DNA from 2 places in the Curtobacterium sp. MCLR17_007 genome. Region 1 is predicted to be linked to the other one. Evidence: predicted binding sites of a transcription regulator. Region 1 holds the regulator's gene; the other holds the start of a gene.
What was found. Region 1 encodes HrcA, which represses chaperone genes, less so after heat shock. Its sites were predicted from a motif close to TTNGCACTCGNNNNNNNCGAGTGCNAA; they were not measured.
Positions count from the first base shown of each region.

Region 2: a site for HrcA is predicted at 3,287-3,313, ahead of groES (co-chaperone GroES). Genes of this name have one in related genera too.

Region 1 covers NZ_CP126271.1:1,500,587-1,506,562, reverse strand. Annotated here, with positions in the region: gene DEJ13_RS07115 (PhoH family protein) at 1-253, opposite strand, end outside; gene DEJ13_RS07110 (histidine triad nucleotide-binding protein) at 243-584, opposite strand; gene DEJ13_RS07105 (16S rRNA (uracil(1498)-N(3))-methyltransferase) at 625-1,368, opposite strand; gene dnaJ (molecular chaperone DnaJ) at 1,368-2,486, opposite strand; gene hrcA (heat-inducible transcriptional repressor HrcA) at 2,610-3,632, opposite strand; gene DEJ13_RS07090 (DUF4870 domain-containing protein) at 3,739-4,146, shown strand; gene hemW (radical SAM family heme chaperone HemW) at 4,143-5,375, opposite strand; gene DEJ13_RS07080 (HAD family hydrolase) at 5,404-5,976, shown strand, end outside.
Region 2 covers NZ_CP126271.1:3,425,356-3,431,331, reverse strand. Annotated here, with positions in the region: gene rimI (ribosomal protein S18-alanine N-acetyltransferase) at 1-181, shown strand, start outside; gene tsaD (tRNA (adenosine(37)-N6)-threonylcarbamoyltransferase complex transferase subunit TsaD) at 174-1,223, shown strand; gene DEJ13_RS16155 (DUF4190 domain-containing protein) at 1,292-2,035, shown strand; gene DEJ13_RS16150 (class I SAM-dependent methyltransferase) at 2,054-3,259, opposite strand; gene groES (co-chaperone GroES) at 3,407-3,703, shown strand; gene rarD (EamA family transporter RarD) at 3,830-4,771, shown strand; gene DEJ13_RS16135 (ABC transporter substrate-binding protein) at 4,939-5,976, opposite strand, start outside.

The sequences.
Region 1 (5,976 bases):
GCCCGATGTCCTGTCCGCGCTTGACCATGCCGACGAGCTCGTCGACGAGCGCGCGGGCTCGGGCGACGTCGCGCTCCGGCCCCGTGAGGGTGACCTCGTTGCCGCGGACCAGGACCCGGACGCCCGGGTACTGGCGTTCGACGGTCTTCAGCAGTCGGTCCTGGGGGCCGAGCAACTGGACCATCGCGATCCCGTCGACACTGAGTTCCGAGACGGCTTCCGTCTCGGTGGGTGCGGTTTCGTCAGCTGGCAAGGGTGCCTTCCTGCAGGTCGCCTGCGAGTACGTGCGCGTGCACGTGGAACACGGTCTGTCCGGCGGATTCGCCGGTGTTGAAGACGAGACGGTACTGGCCGCCGGCACGCTCGTCGGCGATGCGTTGCGCGGTGGCCACCATGTGGGCGAGGAGTCCGGGGTCCCCGGCGGCCAACTCGGTCACGTTGGCGTAGTCCTCGGTCTTGGGGACGACCAGCACGTGTACGGGGGCCTTCGGGGCGATGTCCTCGAACGCGATGACGCGGTCGTCCTCGGTGACGACGGTCGCCGGGATCTCGCGCGCGATGATCTTCGAGAAGACGCTGCTCATGGACCCATCGTAGGACGCGCCACTGACCGGCACACCGAGTTCACCAGCGCCCCAGCCGCGACTGCAGCACCGCGAGCGCCGCGGGGCCGGCGGTGGACGTCCGCAGCACGGTGTCGCCCAGACGGACTCGGACGGCCCCGGCTGCGGACAGCCGGTCGAGCTCCGAGGCGTCGATGCCGCCCTCGGGTCCGACGACCAGCGCGATCGAGGTGGCGTCCGCCGGTGGTTCCCACGTCGCGAGCCGCTCGGTGGCGGTCGGGTCGAGGACCAGGACCACGACGCCGGCGGACGGCGCTGTGGTCGCGGCGATCGCGGTCGTCGTCACCGGGTCCGACACCGACGGCACCCGCGACCGGATGGCCTGTTTCGCCGCCTCGTGCGCGATGGCCTGCCACCGGGCCCGGCCCTTCGCGACCTTCGCGCCCTCCCACCGTGAGACACTCCGGGCCGCTGCCCACGGCACGACGTGGTCGACACCGATCTCGGTCGCCGCCTGCACGGCCATCTCGTCGCGACCGCCCTTGGCGAGCGCCTGCACGAGCGTCAGCGACGGCACGGGGACGGGCGAGGTGGTGATCGTCGCGACGGTGAGCACGAGTGCGTCGCGGTCGACGGACTCGACCGGCCCGACGACGACGGTGCCCCGGCCGTCGGACAGCCGGAGCGTCTCGCCGACCCGCACGCGCGACACCGTGACGGCATGCCGGCCCTCGAGTCCGTCGAGGGCGACGGACCCGCCGACCGTCACGCCGTCGAGCGAGTCGACCAGGTAGAGCGACGCCATCAGAAGTTGAAGAAGCGGTCGCGTAGCTTGCCGAACATGCCCTGTTGGAAGCGGGCGAGCTGCGGCGGCGACGCCTTGTGCGACTTGGCGAGCTGTTCGACCAGGCCACGCTCCTTGTGCGAGAGCTTTGTGGGGGTGACGACCTGCACGCCGACCCGGAGGTCGCCACGGCCGCTCCCGCGCAGCTTCGTCACACCGCGGTCCTTGAGCACGAGCACGTCGGCGCTCTGCACGCCCGGGCGGATCTCGAGCTGGACCGGACCGTCGAGCCCGTCGATCGTGGTGGTGGTGCCGAGGACGGCGTCGGTCATCGCGACCTCGAGGGTGGCGAGCAGGTCGTCCCCGTCGCGACTGAAGACGTCGTGGTGCCGCACCCGGATCTCGAGGTACAGGTCACCAGCGGGACCGCCCGCGGGACCGACCTCGCCCTGACCGGGCATCTGCAGCCGCAGACCGGAGTCGACGCCGGCGGGCACGTCGACGGGGACGGTCCGACGTGCGCGGACGCGCCCCTGGCCCTGGCACGTCGGGCACGGGTTGGGGATGACGGTGCCGTGTCCGCGGCAGGTGCCGCACGGGGCGCTCGTCACCACGTTGCCGAGGAGCGAGCGGACCTGGCGCTGGATGTGCCCGGTCCCGCCGCAGATGTCACACGTGCGAGGGCTGGTGCCGGGAGCGCAGCAGGAACCGCCGCACGTCTCGCAGAGCACGGCCGTGTCGACCTCGACGTCCTTGTGGGTGCCGAAGACGACCTCGTCCAGGTCGACCTCGATGCGGAGCAGGGCGTCCTGCCCGCGCTCGGCGCGGCTGCGGGGACCGTTGCCACGGCCACCACCACCCCCACCACCACCGAAGAAGGCGTCGAAGATGTCGCTGAACCCACCCGCGCCACCGCCGCCGAACGGGCTGTCGGCCGAGGGGCCGGCGTCGTAGCGGCGTCGCTGCTCGGGATCGCTCAGCACGTCGTACGCGTGCGTCACGTCCTTGAAGCGCTCGGCTGCGTCGGGGCTCGGGTTCACGTCGGGGTGGAGCTCGCGCGCGAGTCGGCGGTACGCCTTCTTGATGTCGGCGTCGGCCGCGTCGCGCGGGACACCGAGGACGTCGTAGTGGTCTGCCACGTGTTCCTCAGGAGGTTTCGTCGGTGGTGTGGATGGATCGGTCTGGAGGCCCGGGGTGCGTCCGGACGGCCTGGTGCGTCGTCGGGGTGGCGCGCACCGAGGCGGCGGACACCGGGGCGGTCGTCAATTCTCCCCGAGCAGTCTGGACAGGTACCGCGCGACCGCGCGGACCGCGGCCATGTTCGACCCGTAGTCCATGCGGGTCGGCCCGAGGACGCCCAGTCGGGCGACCTCGCCGCCGGCCGCGACGTACCCGCCGGCGACGATGCTGGTGGCGTCGAGGCCGTACTCGGCGTTCTCGACGCCGATGCGCGCGGTGACCGCGGCATCGTCGAGCTGCATCTCCCCGAACAGCCGGAGCAGGGTCACCTGTTCCTCGATCGCCTCGAGCACCGGGAAGAGGCCACCGGAGAAGTCCGACTCGCTCTTCGCCAGGTTCGCGGCGCCCGCCATCAACAGGCGGTCCTGCCGGTTGGCGGCGACCTGGTCGATCAGCGTCGCCACGACGACCCCGGCGAGGGTCTGGGACTCGGGACGGATCTGCGCCGGAATCGCACGGAGCGCCCGGGGGACGTCGTGCAGCAGCAGTCCGACGGTCGCACCGTTGAGCACGGTGCGGAGCTCGACCAGTGCGGACTCGTCGAGGTCGACGTCGGTCTCGACCACGCGCTGCTCGACCCGGGCCGTGTCGGTGATCAGGACGACCATGAGGCGGGTGTCGCCGAGCCGGACCAGCTCGACGTGCTGGACCCGCGCGCGGACCATCGACGGGTACTGCACGAGCGCGACCTGGTTCGTCAGCTGGCTGAGCAGCCGGACCGTGCGGCTCAGGACGTCGTCGAGGTCGTTCGACGCCCCGAGGAAGGTCTCGATCGCCTGCCGCTGCGCGCTGGTCAACGGACGGGCGGCAGCCAGGTGGTCGACGAAGAGCCGGTAGCCCTTGTCGGTCGGCACCCGGCCGGACGACGTGTGCGGCGCAATGATGAGCTGCTCGTCCTCGAGCAGGGCCATGTCGTTGCGGATTGTCGCCGCGCTGACGCCGAACGCGTGGCGCTCGACGATGGTCTTGGACCCGACGGGCTCGCGCGAGGCGACGTAGTCCCGCACGATGGCCTTGAGGACTTCGAGGGAGCGTTCACTGACCACCGGGACCCCTTCCTGTCGCACTGGCACTCGGACGTGTCGAGTGCTGATCCTACGCCCGGGCACCGACGTCAGGCACTTCTGCGCACCGTGCCGATACGCTCTGGGCATGAGCTACGGACAGCCGCCGAACGGACCCCAGGGCTACGGACAGCAGCCCGGCGGGCCCCAGTACCAGCCGCCCCGGCCGATGTCGCCCGAGGACCAGCGCCTCTGGGCCACGCTGACGCACATCGGCGGCATCTTCTTCAACTTCATCGTGCCGCTCGTCGCCTACGTCGTGCTGCGTGACCGAGGGCAGTTCGTCCGTGAGCACACCCGCCAGGCACTGAACTTCCACATCACCGTCGCGATCGCGAGCTTCGTCTCGGGTCTGCTGACGGTCGTGCTGATCGGGTTCGTCCTGCTGCCCGTCATGGGCGTGCTCGTGGTCGTCTTCGCGATCATGGCCGCCGTCGCCGCGAACCAGGGTCGGTTCTACCAGTACCCGCTCACGTTCCAGTTCATCAAGGCCTAGTCGAGCAGCTCGCGCACCACCGCGTCCGCGAGCAACCGGCCCCGGAGCGTCAGGTCCAGGCGCCCCGCCGTGCCGGGCGTGCCGAGGGCACTGCGGCCGTCCACGAGACCGCGTGCGATGAGTCCCGCCACCCGGCCACGGGCCTCCTGGCGGAGCTCGGACGTCGTGAGCTCGCCGCGCACGCGTGCCGCGAGCAGCACGCGCTCGACGTACCGGGTCTCGTCGTCGATGGTCTCGCGACCGGCGGCCGGGGACTCGTCGGCCAGCACCCGGGCGGCGTACGCCGCGGGGTGCTTGACGTTCCACCAGCGGGTGCCGGCGACGCTCGAGTGCGCGCCGGGTCCGACACCCCACCAGTCGTGGCCCTTCCAGTACGACAGGTTGTGCCGACTGGCGTGGGCATCGCCGCGCGCCCAGTTCGAGACCTCGTACCAGCCGTACCCCGCCTCGCCCAGGACCCGGTCGGCCAGCTCGTACATGTCGGCGGCCAGGTCGTCGTCCGGTGCCGGCAGCTCGCCCCGGGACACCGCGCGGCCCATCGCGGTGCCGTCCTCGACGATGAGCGAGTAGGCCGAGACGTGGTCCGGCTCACACGCGATCGCGGCGTCCAGTGACGTCCGCCAGTCGTCGAGGGACTCCCCCGGGGTCGAGTAGATCAGGTCGAGCGAGACGTCGAGGCCCTGCTGCTTGGCCAGGTCCACGACGATCGGCACGCGCTCGGGGTCGTGGGTGCGGTCGAGGGTGGCGAGCACGTGCGGCACCGCCGACTGCATGCCGAAGCTCATCCGGTTGAACCCGCCGGCGCGGAGCGTCTCGAGCGAGGACGCGTCGACCGAGTCGGGGTTCGCCTCGGTGGTGATCTCGGCCCCGGGCAGGATGCCCCACGTGTCGTCGACGGCCCGGAGGATCATCGCTAGGTCGCTCGCCGGCAGCATCGTCGGGGTGCCGCCACCGAAGAACACGGTGGAGACGGGCCGGCGCGGGACACCGGACCGGTCGAGCACCTGCGCCGCCCACTGGATCTCGCGCACCGCGTGCCCGGCGTAGTCGTCACGGCGGACCCCGCGCAGCTCGGAGGCCGTGTACGTGTTGAAGTCGCAGTACCCGCAGCGCACCCGACAGAAGGGCACGTGCACGTACACGCCGAAGGGGACGTCGCCCGCGTCAGCCCGCGGTGTGAGGAGTCCGTCCGCGGGTGCCGGGTCAGCGATCGGGAGAGCACTCGGCATGGACTCCATTGTCCGCCATGATGGAGCCATGGAGCACCACACCGTCCCGACCACGGTGCTGTGGGACATCGACGGCACCCTCGTCCGCAACGCGACCTCGCCGGGCAACCTCTACCACCTGGCCCTCGAGCGCGCCATCGGCCGGGACCTCCCTCAGCTCGTCGGGCACCAGCACGGCCGGACCGACGCCGGCATCATCGCCGAGCACGTCCGCGCCCACGACCTGGGCGACGAGGTCATCCCGGTCGTCAGCCGACACCTGCGCGACCTGTCCGAGGAACGACACCGCTCGGGCGAGCACCGGGTCGCCGCTCCGGGCGCAGCCGCACTCGTCGCCCGCTTCGGCACGCTCGGGTGGCGGAACGGCCTGCTCACCGGCAACTCGGCGTACCGGGCGCGGGTCAAGCTCGCCGGTGCGGGCTTCGACGTCGACGCCTTCGACTGGGACCACTCGTACTTCGGCGACGAGGCGGTCGAGCGCTCCGGCGTCACCGCCCTCGCGGCCGCCGCCCTGGCCGGTACCCGCGCCGTGATCGTCGGCGACACCCCCCGCGACGGTGAGGCCGCGGACGCCGCGGGCATCCCGTTCCTCGCCGTCGCG
Region 2 (5,976 bases), 1.8 Mb from region 1:
GGTCCGGGCCGACAACCCGGTGGCCCAGACCATGTACACCGGCTTCGGGTTCGTGCACATCGCGACCCGTCCGCGCTACTACCAGCCGGACGGGGTCGACGCGTGGGTGATGCGTGCCGCGCTCGCCCCGGAACACCCGAGCGGCCCCGGACCCGTCGGACAGGAGACCCTCGATGCGTGAACCCCTGGTGCTCGGCATCGAGACCTCCTGCGACGAGACCGGCATCGGGATCGTCCGCGGCACCACCCTGCTCGCCAACGTCATCGCCTCGAGCATGGAGGAGCACGCCCGCTACGGCGGGGTCGTGCCCGAGGTGGCAGCACGCGCGCACCTCGAGGCGATGACGCCGACGCTGACGCAGGCGCTGGCCGAGGCCGGCGTGACGCTCGACGAGCTCGACGCGGTCGCCGTCACCGCCGGTCCGGGACTCGCCGGCGCCCTGATGGTCGGTGTCGGTGCCGCGAAGGCGCTCGCCGTGGCCACGGGCAAGCCGCTGTACGGCGTGAACCACCTGGTCGGCCACGTCGGGGCCGACGTCCTGCGCGCCGACGGCAGCAGCATCGAGCTGCCGACGGTCGCGCTGCTCGTGTCCGGCGGCCACACGTCGCTGCTGCTCGTGCGGGACCTGGTCGGGGACGTCGAACTGCTCGGCGAGACGATCGACGACGCCGCGGGCGAGGCCTTCGACAAGGTCGCTCGGCTGCTCGGACTGCCCTACCCCGGCGGCCCGCAGATCGACCGGGCCGCGTCGGACGGCGACCCCACGGCGATCCGCTTCCCCCGCGGGCTGACGCTGCCCAAGGACATGGCGGCGCACCGGTACGACTTCTCGTTCTCCGGCCTCAAGACCTCGGTCGCCCGCTGGGTGGAACGCTGCCGCGACGAGGGGCGCGAGGTCCCCGTGGCCGACGTGGCCGCGTCGTTCCGCGAGGCGGTCGTGGACGTCCTGCTCACGAAGGCGCTCAACGCCTGTCGTGACACCGGAGTCCACCGGCTGCTGCTCGGCGGCGGCGTCGTGGCGAACGCGCGGTTGCGTGCCGTCGCCGCCGAGCGCTGTGCGGCCGCTGGGATCGCGCTCCGGATCCCACCGCTCGACCTCTGCACCGACAACGGCGCGATGATCGCGGCCGTCGGGGCCCGCCTGGTCGCGGAGGGGCACGCGCCGAGCGACCTGGGCATCGCGGCGGACTCCACCCTGCCGGTGACGACCGTCCAGGTCTGAAACCGCCGTCCACGGCGTGTGGGAGGATCGCTGTCGATGGCCGCACGGGCTGTCGGGAGGGGTGCAACGTGTCCGATCAGAACCAGTGGCCGAAGCCGGGCGAGCAGCAGTCGGACGGGCAGCGGCCGGACGCATCGGCTCCCGCGCCCGGGTCCGCCGCCGAGCCGAACGGGTACGGCCAGGACACTCCGCAGCCGCCGCAGTACGGCCAGCAGCCGCCGCAGTACGGCCAGCAGGCCGGACAGACGCCGCAGTACGGCCAGCAGCCCTCCGGCCAGCAGTACGGCCAGCAGCCCTCCGGCCAGCAGTACGGCCAGCAGCCGTACGGCCAGTCGCAGCAGCCCCAGTACGGCGCTCCGCAGAACCCGTACGCCCAGCAGAACCCCTACGCCCAGCAGCAGGGCCAGCAGAACCCCTACGCCCAGCAGCAGGGCCAGCAGGGCCAGCAGGGCCAGCAGGGCCAGTACAACCCCTACGCCGCCGGCGGGTACCAGCCCTACGCGCAGCGGCCGAAGACGAACATCCTCGCCATCCTGTCGATCGTGTTCGGCCTCGGCGCGATCCCGTTGTTCTTCATGGCGGTGCTGCTCGGCCCGGCCGGTGCGATCCTCGGGCACGTGGCCCTCGGCAGGCTCAAGCACAACGGCGAGCAGGGCCGCGGCCTGGCGCTGACCGGCATCATCGCCGGATGGGTGATGCTCGGCGTCTGGATCCTCTGGGTGGCGTTCCTGTTCTGGATCGGCGCCCACGCCAACGACTACTCGGACTACGGCACCGGGACCGGGTCGGGCACCGGCGCCCTCGTCGGCTGACCCGCGGCGCCCCGCGCCTCAGACGACCGCCTGAGGGAGCCGTTCACACAGGACGGCGGTGTGGCGGCCCTCCAGTCGGGTGAGCACCAGCGTCGCCTGGCGACTGCCGCCACGCAGCCGCAACCGCTTGCGGAACTGCGCGGGGTCCACGTCGACCCCGCGCTTCTTGATCTCCACCGTGCCGACACCGTCGGCTGCCAGGCGTGCGCTCAGCTGCTTGACGTCGAGCGGCAACGTGTCGAGGACCCGGAAGCCCTGCGCGAACGGCGTCGTCACGGGACGGTCGGCGGTGACGTAGGCGATCCCGTCCGAGAGCATGCGGCCGTCGAACGAACGCGCCAGGTCCCCGATCAGACGTGCTCGGATGACCGCCCCGTCCGGCTCGTACAGGTAGTCGCCGATCGAGCCGACCTCGACGTCCTCGGAGTCAGCATCGCTCGTCAGCTCCGCGATGCCGTGGGAGCCGATGACGGTCGCGGCGCGACGGATGCCGGGCCGTGCGAGCGGGCCGAACCAGAGCGCGAGCTCGACGACCTCGCGGTCGACCGAGGTCCACTGCGCCTCGGCGGTGTCGGGGATGAGGTCGCGATCGACGCCCGGACCGAGCTTCACGCCGGTCGGTGTCCTCGTGGCGGCTGCGAAGACGGTGTCGAGTGACGGCGACCAGTCGTCCGGGTCCGCCAGCCGTCGGGTGTCGCTGTGGCCGGACGTCCGACGCGCGGGGTCCATCCAGACCCCGTCGACGCGGGACAGGTCGAACGCCGCTGCGTCGCCGAGCTCGACCCGGGCGTCGGGCCAGAGTGCCAGGTTGTGCGTCGCGACCGCCGCGGTGACCTCGTCGCGGTCGACTGCCGTCACGGCGAGGTCGAGCGCGGCCATCGCCATCGCGTCCCCGCCGATGCCGCACCCCAGGTCGGCCACGCGACGCAGCCCCGCGGCGGCGAAGCGGCCGGCGTGCTGTGCGGCGACGGCGAGCCGGGTCGCCTGCTCGAGGCCGGCCTCGGTGAAGAGCATCCGGCTCGCGAAGTCACCGAACTTGCCCCGGGCCTTCTGCCGCAGCTTCGCCTGGGTCAGGACCGCCGCGACCAGCGCGGGGTCGTGCCCCTCACGGCGCAGCCGAGCGACGACCCGCACGATCTCGCCGCCGTCGGACACGGCCGGCGTCCGGTCGAGCAGCGCCATGCCGTCCGGCGTCAGCAGCTGAGCGAGTTCCGTGGCGTCCATGAGACGATCCTTCCATCACCAGGAGCTCTGGCACTCGGATTGACCGAGTGCCAGCAGCCCCCTACAGTTGGACCTGGCACTCTCGTGTGTCTAGTGCCAACCGGTTTTCATCTGTACCGAGTCAGTACCGAGAAAGAAGAGGTCACCGTGGCCGTCACCATCAAGCCGCTCGAAGATCGCATCGTCATCCGTCAGGTCGAGGCGGAGCAGACCACCGCGTCCGGTCTCGTCATCCCGGACACCGCGAAGGAGAAGCCGCAGGAGGGCGAGGTCGTGGCCGTGGGTCCGGGTCGCATCGACGACAACGGCAACCGCGTGCCGCTCGACGTCGCCGTCGGCGACAAGGTCATCTACTCGAAGTACGGCGGCACCGAGGTCAAGTACTCGGGCGAGGACCTGCTGGTCCTGTCCGCGCGCGACGTCCTCGCGGTCATCGAGCACTGACCCCAGCTCCACTCGTCGAACGCCCCGGCAGCCTCGTGCTGCCGGGGCGTTCGCCGTCCCGGTCGCTGACCGTCCTGGAGGCCCTGGCCGCGTCCGCCTGTCGGCGCACGTCCGTAGCATTGCCGGGTGAGTGAGCGCGTGGCCAGGAGCGAAGCATCCGTCGGGGTCCTGCAGGCCGTCGTGGCCTACGGGCTCTGGGGGCTGATGCCGCTGCTGTTCACGGCGATGGCCCCGGCCGGTGCGTTCGAGATCGTCGCCTGGCGGATCGTGTTCGGCCTCGGGTTCTGCGCGGTCGGCATCGCCGTCACCCGGTCGTGGCTCCGGACCCGCTCGTTGGTCGCACAGCGCCGCGTGATGGCGGTCATGGCGCTCGCGGCCGTGCTCATCGTCGTGAACTGGACCGTGTACGTCCTCGCGACCACGACCGGCCACACGGTCGAAGCCGCGCTCGGCTACTTCATCAACCCGCTCGTCACGATCGCGCTCGGCGTCGTGCTGTTGCACGAGCGGCTGCGTCCGGCGCAGTGGACGGCCGTCGGCATCAGCATCGTGGCCGTCGTCGTCATCGCGGTCGGGTACGGGCAGATGCCGTGGATCTCGCTGGTGCTGGCGTTCTCGTTCGGGCTCTACGGCCTCGTGAAGAAGCGCGTCGGCGGCACGGTCGACGCCCTGAGCGGCCTGACGATGGAGACGCTGTGGCTGACCCCGGTCGCCGTCGTGGCGCTCGTGGCGATGGGTGCGACCGGGCTCGGCGGCGGGATCACGTTCGGGGCCGCCGGGTGGGGGCACGCCCTGCTCATGGTCGCCGCGGGCCCGGCGACGGCCGTGCCGCTGCTGTTGTTCGCGTCGTCGGCCAGGCGGCTCTCGCTGTCGACCCTCGGGCTGACGCAGTACCTGACCCCGGTGATGCAGCTCGTCGTCGGCGTGGTCGTCCAGCACGAGGCGATGAGCACGTCGCGCTGGGTCGGGTTCGCGATCGTGTGGCTCGCGCTGCTGGTCCTGACCACCGACTCGTTCGTGGCGTCCCGGCGTACCAGGCGCACGCCGCTGCCCGCCGCAGTGGTCTGACGGAGCCGACCCGGGCCTCCCGTCCGGTGCCGTCCGGCGCCATCCGGCGCTGTCCGGCGCCATCCGGTGCCATCCGGTGCCGTCCGGTGCCGTCCGGTGCCGTTCGGTGCCGTGACGCGGGACGGCCCCGACAGCAGTGCTGCCGGGGCCGTCCTGGTGGTGCTGCGTTACTTCTTGACCGAGCCCTGGATGGCGCTCTGGTAGACCGGCTTGTTGTCGCCGTCGAACTTGTAGATGCCGATGTAGGCGCTCGACGGGTCGTTGTTCGAGTCGAACGGACCGATGCCGGACGGGCCCGTGTAGTGGACGTCCTTGCCGTCGTCGAGGAGCTTCTTGCAGTCGGCGAAGGTCGAGCACTCGGTGCCTCCGTCTGCACCGGAGACCTTGTCCATGTTCGCCTGGATGGTGCCGGCGTCGGTGCCCTTGCCCTTCACCGCGGCCAGCGCGGCCAGGGTGGTGGCGTCGTAGGACTCGGCTGCGTACGAGTAGTCGGCGAGGTCCTTACCGGACGACTTCTTGTAGTAGTCGGCCAGACGCTGCTTCAGCTCGTCCTTCGGCGAGGCACCGGGGATAGTGCCCTGCGCGCCCTCGAGCGTGCCCGGGTCGAAGTCCTTCGAGTAGTCCGCCGTGTTGCCGTCGGACATGTAGATCTTCGCCATGTCCGCGTTCTGCGACTTCAGTTCGGGGACGATCGACTTCGTCTCGTCGAAGGCCAGGACGACGATCGCGTCGGGCTTGGTCGCGAGTGCGGCCGTCACCTCGGACGAGAACGTGGTCTGCCCGGGCGGGAACTCCTGGCCCTTGCCCTTGCCGCCGTAGACGACCTGGCCGCCGGAGGCCTCGACCGCTGCCTGCACCGAGTTGCGCAGACCGGTGCCGTAGGTGTCGTTGAAGACCAGGAAGGCGACCTTGGCGTTGCCGTCACCCGTGACGAGCTGACCGAGCGCGGAACCCTGCACCGAGTCCGGCGGAGCGGTCCGGTAGTAGTACGACGAGTAGCCCGACAGGTCGCTCGCGGTGTTCGCGGGCGAGATCTCGACGATGCAGTTGCTCGTGAGCTGGTCGATGACGTTGAGCGTGACCGAGGAGGACTCGGCGCCGATCGCGACCGGGACCTTGGCGTTGACGAGCTTGTTCGCCGCGGCGCTCGACACGGTCATGTCCGTGCTGTCGCCGGAGTCGGTCTGCGGGTCGATGGAGACGTC